2 linked regions of the Flectobacillus major DSM 103 genome follow. The protein of the gene in region 1 interacts with the protein of each later gene in a pairwise test. Links are inferred from orthologs where the notes say so. Each region holds a gene or a part of one and is shown in the gene's direction. Other genes may lie near its edges. The genes, in order: hypB and FLEMA_RS0110030.

Region 1 (3,111 bases):
TATTCAGTTTTATAAAGGAGCTATGGAGGCTTATCAAGAAGCCCTCAAAACCTTTACTCAAGATGCAACACCAGATGTTTTTGCCGAAATTCAACATCATTTAGGTATTATCTACAGCGAGATTCCTGATGAGGCTAAAAAGAAAAGTATTTGGGCTGCCGTTTCGATTAGCTCTTTCAAGCAGGCTCTTGCTTATTTTACCCTAGCAACTCATCCTTACGAATATGCCACAATTTGCAATCATTATGCCAATGCCCTCACCAAATACCCTGAAGCCAAACTGACCGATAATTACCGAAAAGCCTTAGATTTTTATAACGAAGCTTTGGCGGTACGTACAGCTTACGAATATCCTTATGAACGAACCCTAACCCTGCTTAATTACCTAGAAGCATGCTGGCATGTTCATGAAGAAGATGCCGAAAAACAAAAAGCATTGCTAGACGAAATGAAACTAAAGGCCGAAGAAATCCAAGAGTTGGTCAACGACGAAAAGCTTTTGGCAGAAGCTCAAATTCATATCGAAAAATTAAATGAACTAGCATTTATATTGTAAAAAAAGCCTTCTTTTGAAGAGAAATCGTATTTTTAGAAAAATTTTTCTAAAAATACGATTTTTTATTTTTTATAACCTTAAATAGAATATATTTGATTTTAGAAAGTAATTAGCATAAAACAAATGCACGAAATTTCATTAGTCAGAAATATTTTCCGCACTTTGGAAGAAGAATTTCCCAATGATATTCCAAGGGTTCGAGGAATCAATTTAACCGTGGGGTTGCTCTCAAATGTACAGCCTATTCTTATGCAAAATGCGTTTCAGGCGGTTTTGGAAGATGAACCTCGCTATCAAAAAACGTCGTTGCATGTTACAATTTTACCGATTCTGATTCATTGTGAGGCTTGTAATACAACTTCTGAAGTAGCACAGTATCGCTTTATTTGTCCTTGTGGACAACCTAGCCGCAATGTTGTACAGGGCGAAGAATTATTAATTAGTAGTGTCGAGTTGGACGAACCCTGATTAGGTTTTTTTTTCAAAAAACTGTACTATTCAATTGTTGCAAAATCTTAATCTTTATAAAATGAGTAAGCCCAAATCTAATCAAGCAGCCGTAGGCTCTATTCAGTGCGATAACACAACGATGAATTTGCTCAAAGTCAATGATTTTGTGGCAAAGGCTATTCGTGAGCGATTGCCTAATATGCTAGTAATCAATGTATGTTCGTCGCCAGGTAGCGGAAAAACAACTTTGATGCAAGAAACAGGCAAGCGACTACAGGGAAAACTCAATATGGCTGTACTGGTAGGCGACCCCGAAACCGAACGTGATGCTATCCGCATGCGTGAAGTAGGTATCAATGCCCTACAAATTGTAACAGGCGGAATGTGCCATATCGAAGCCCAAATGATTTATCAAGCCCTCGATCATATCGACTTAACGGGGGTAGATATACTCTTTATTGAAAACGTAGGTAACCTTGTTTGTCCAGCAGCATTCGACTTGGGCGAAGATTATCGGGTAACGGTTTTGGCTAGTACCGAAGGCGACGATAAGCCCAAAAAATACCCTCGCATGTTTCTGACAAGCGAGCTGCTGATTGTTTCAAAAGCCGACCTATTGCCTTATGTACCTTTTTCGGTAGATGCCGTTACTAAAGATGCCAGAGAAGTAAATCCAGACCTTGATGTAATGACAATTTCGAGCTTGAAAGGTGATGGAATGGACGAATGGTGTAGATGGTTGACCGAGAAAGTAGCAGAGAAAAAAGGAAGTTTGGTAGAAGCATGAATAGCGTAAGTATCAACAATAAAGCAAAAAATCAAGTACAGTATACTTATTCTATTAGCCTAAAAGGGCTAGTTCAAGGGGTTGGTTTTAGGCCGTTTGTGTATCAGTTAGCAAACAATTGGGGGCTAAAAGGACAGGTGCGTAATGGTTTGGAGGGAGTTGAGATTATCTTTAATACCGATGCAACAACTGCCCAAAATTTTTACCAACAAGTACTTTTCCAAGCTCCATCGTTGGCACAAATCGACTATTCAATATTAAAACATATTGATAAACAGTTTTTTGAAGATTTTTCAATTACAGAAAGTACATCGGAAGGTAAGGCTTCATTATTGCTTGCTCCTGACTTTGCTATGTGCCATCACTGTCGACTAGAACTCGATGATACTCACAATAAGCGTTATCGCTATCCATTTATCAGTTGTACTAATTGTGGCCCACGGTATTCTATTATAACAAAATTACCTTACGACCGACCGCAGACCACAATGGCCGATTTTGCGATGTGCGAGGCTTGTTTGACAGAATACCATAATCCCAACGACCGACGCTTTTATGCCCAAACCAACTCTTGTAATGTATGTGGCCCTAAGTTGGGTTGGTACAAAACAATTGATGGACAAGCTCAAGCAATAGCCGAGCTGTACGACAGTCACTGGATATTGAGTCGGGTAAAATGGGCATTAGAAGCAGGCAATATTTTGGCAGTTAAAGGAATTGGAGGTTACTTATTGATGTGCGATGCCACCAACGAAAGTGCTGTTAATAAGCTCAGAACACGCAAAAACCGACCAACAAAGCCTTTTGCTGTCTTGTTTCCTGATATAAAATTGCTTGAAAAAGAGGTGTTTATCCATGAAAAAGAAAAAGAGGCTCTTCAAAGTACCGAAGCTCCTATTGTATTACTCAAGCAACGCCCAAATATAGGTACGCAAATAGCCAAAGGAGTCAATCCCAATCTTGATTATATAGGTGCGATGTTGCCCTATACGCCCATATTGAGCCTGATTGCTTATGATTTTGGAAAGCCTTTGGTAGCAACAAGTGGTAATGTTAGTGGTAGTCCAATCATTTTTGAAGATGAAAAAGCATTATCCGAATTATCACCAATAGTAGATTATATTTTGACCAATAACCGCCGAATCATTGTTCCACAAGATGACACAGTAATACGGTTTTCTGAAAAATATCAACAAAAAATTCTGATCAGACGAAGCCGTGGCAATTTATTAGTAGTAAAAAATAAGGCAGCAATAAACTCAGATACCAGTGTGTCCTTGGGTTTTGGAGCGTCATTAAAAAGTACTTTTTCTATTCA
Region 2 (3,060 bases), on another replicon or contig:
AATTGTCGTTCTGACATCATCGGAAAGCGTTTGGCATACGAAAGCAAGCTTGGTACGGTCAAATCCTTACCATATAATATATATTGATTAAAACTGCGGTCGGCTACAGGCAAAGCGTTTTCTTCAATAAAGTCAGTAACTTTATCAATAAAGAAAGGTTCATCGCCATGAAGAAGGTAAAGCGGTGCGAAATGTTTTTTTTTTAATTCTTTTAAAACGTCTTGTACTAATTTGGGCATTATCGGAATCTGTTAAAGGTATTCTTTGATAAAACAACCTAAAATTAAGCATGATTATTGACAGAAAAGCGAATCAGGCTTGTTTTTTAAGAACTCAAAAAGAAGGCTGTTCTAAAAAGCGGACGCTATGTGCTTGTACTTCAGGAAAGAAAGCCATAAAGTCTTCTTCAAAACGATGATAGTCGGCCACCAAATCGTCGGTAGCATTTTCTATACCCGAAACAAACTTGAGGCGAGAAGCAATACCCCGCAATGCCCACGATAAGCCTTCCAAGGTAGCGTAATTACTCAGCCAGTCACGAGTAGTCATAGATACCACCATGCGGTCGAGTGCCGCTGGAATATCATCGCTGCGTCGAGCCAAAAGCTCATAGAATTGCTGACTAAATTGTGTAAGAGGAATATCTGAAAATTGATGAAAGTTTTTGGCCAAAATATGGTCGTAGTACATATCCACAATAATGCCCGAAAACTTATGGTATTTGGATTTGAGCCTTTCGGTACTTTTGCGTACAGTCGGATGAGCGTCGGTATAGGAGTCGATTTGTCGGTGCAGAGCAATACCAGTCAAGACTCTTTTGTTATAAGGACTTTTTTCGAGTTTACTCAAATGCCCTTTGACATAATCGCCTAGGAAGTTGCCAATGATAATGTCTTCATCTTGACCCGACAAGTAAATATGTGATAAGTAATTCAACTTTTTATAGAAATTTGATGTTGTCTCTCCATAAAGTTAAGGAAAAAACCTTACGTTTGTAAAAAAATGGACAAACTATATGAGAGATGTCTGTTTGAAGTTACTTAGAGTTATAGTCGACAACTTCTCTGGGTAGGTTATCCTGTTTTGTGTCAAGTTGTCGACAGATAAAACATATTTAAGATAATGCAAATTTCAAATGCAAAAGTTGTGTCATTGACTTATGAGTTGACAGTGACTGATAAAAATGGTGAAAAAGAGTTAGTAGAAACGGTAGAACAAGATGAGCCGATGGTCTTTATCCACGGAATGAGTGGTTTGCCTGAAGCTTTTGAAGATAATATCGCTGGTCTTCAAGAAGGAGATAGCTTTGAATTTGCTGTACCCGCAGAAGAAGGTTATGGCGAATACGACCATGATGCAGTAGTAGCATTGCCAAAGGAAATTTTCAAAGTAGATGGCGAAGTGGTAGACGAAATGCTTGAAGTGGGCAATTTCTTGCCTATGACCGATGACCGAGGTAATAGACTACAGGGTAAAATTTTGGAAGTAACAGACGAAATTGTTCGTATGGATTTTAACCACCCATTAGCCGACAAAGAGATGTTCTTTAAAGGAACTATCTTGAAAGTAAGAGAAGCTACTGTGTCTGAATTAGAACATGGTCATGTTCATGGCGATGGTGGTGTACATCATTAATAATTGATATTTAACATAAAAAAGGCGTTCGGAAAACTAATTTCGAACGCCTTTTTTATGTTCAACATCAAAGCATTGCATCACTACTGGTGAAAATTATAGTCAAAAATAATTACTCATTCACTCACATTGGGATGACTTATATTTGTTATACTGTTTTTTGTAATTTCGTTTTGTCGTATTGTACAACCTCAACCCCAAATTTTCTCAGAAATTCAACGCCTTCATCTTTGGGCAAACCTTTGTATTGGGCATAAGAGTCAAGGAATATAACTTTACTAATTTTCATAGAATAAATAATTCTGGCACAGGCAATACATGGCGACAGCGTAACATATAAAGTAGCACCTTCTACTTCCGACCCATTTTTTACTGCAAACAAGATAGCGTTTTGTTCGGCATGCAAAGCCAACGAACAGCTACCCTTTGAGTCACGCTCGCAGCCATGTTCTGGAAATTCCTCGTCACAGTTATGAGTACCAGAAGGAGGACCATTATAACCAATCGAAATAATTCTTGTATCTTTTGTTAGTACTGCACCCACATGAGCCTTGATACAGTGCGAGCGCTTGGAAAGGTTGATTGCCAATTCCATATAAATATCTTCAAATGCTGGTCTTGCCATATTAATCAAATATGTTTAATCTTGAGAATAGTACTAAATTAAAGGATTCTAGAAAGGAATACAACTTAAATAAGGGACTTGATGCGTATAAAAAAAGCCTTTCATTGCTGAAAGGCTTTTATAGTAGCGGGGAGCAGGATCGAACTGCCGACCTTAGGGTTATGAATCCTACGCTCTAACCATCTGAGCTACCCCGCCATGCGAAAAATAAAAAAATAAAGACTAATCAAAGAGTGATTATAGTAGCGGGGAGCAGGATCGAACTGCCGACCTTAGGGTTATGAATCCTACGCTCTAACCATCTGAGCTACCCCGCCTTATTTTTTTGTGATGCAAAATTAGGCAATTAATATATGGGAGGCAAGTGCTTTGATGGAAAATTATGAAAATAATTTGTAACGTATAGGATTACTAGTTGGTTGTCAATTAATTATGACATCTAAAAAAAATATATTTTTAGAATATTGTTAAATATGTGGTGTTTAGGTATAAGTATCTGATATGTAGACATTTGGAAGTTGTTTTGCATATTATTTTCGGAAAGATGATATAAAAACTTGCATATTAATCAGAGAATTATACCTTTGCCAAAAAGGTAATTTTAAATTCTTGCGTATGAGTAAGCACAAATTTGTTGTTGAGTTTGAATTAAGAGCATCGCCAAAGGTGTTATTCCCGTATATCAGTTCAGCCTCTGGCTTGCAACAGTGGTTTGCGGAGAAAGTTACCCTGAAAGATAGCTCTACATTTGATTTCGTTTGGGATGGCGAGAGCCATATTGCCAAATTGTCTCAATTACG

What was found.
Region 2: the proteins of hypB (region 1) and FLEMA_RS0110030 interact in binary tests that used the Escherichia coli proteins (3 or more experiments, as listed by UniProt). The link is inferred for Flectobacillus major DSM 103 from one-to-one orthologs.

Annotation. Positions count from the first base shown.
Region 1 is NZ_ATXY01000003.1:99,736-102,846, reverse strand. What follows is about bases 165-2,939. They hold hypB (hydrogenase nickel incorporation protein HypB), read left to right. Parts: upstream 165-1,085; coding sequence 1,086-1,793; downstream 1,794-2,939. Other genes in these bases: hypF (carbamoyltransferase HypF), read left to right, coding at 1,790-2,939; FLEMA_RS0100610 (hydrogenase maturation nickel metallochaperone HypA/HybF), read left to right, coding at 680-1,024; FLEMA_RS0100615 (tetratricopeptide repeat protein), read left to right, coding at 165-556. Outside these bases: more of FLEMA_RS0100615, read left to right, coding at 1-164; more of hypF, read left to right, coding at 2,940-3,111. UniProt on the Escherichia coli protein: Involved in the maturation of [NiFe] hydrogenases. Required for nickel insertion into the metal center of the hydrogenase. Exhibits a low intrinsic GTPase activity, which is essential for nickel insertion.
Region 2 is NZ_KE386491.1:1,945,649-1,948,708, reverse strand. Bases 155-2,878 are described here. They hold FLEMA_RS0110030 (FKBP-type peptidyl-prolyl cis-trans isomerase), read left to right. Parts: upstream 155-1,122; coding sequence 1,123-1,635; downstream 1,636-2,878. Other genes in these bases: FLEMA_RS0110010 (START-like domain-containing protein), read left to right, coding at 2,876-2,878; FLEMA_RS68135 (deoxycytidylate deaminase), read right to left, coding at 1,784-2,260; FLEMA_RS0110035 (acyl carrier protein phosphodiesterase), read right to left, coding at 334-936; holA (DNA polymerase III subunit delta), read right to left, coding at 155-239. In the rest of the region: more of holA, read right to left, coding at 1-154; more of FLEMA_RS0110010, read left to right, coding at 2,879-3,060. UniProt on the Escherichia coli protein: Folding helper with both chaperone and peptidyl-prolyl cis-trans isomerase (PPIase) activities. Chaperone activity prevents aggregation of unfolded or partially folded proteins and promotes their correct folding.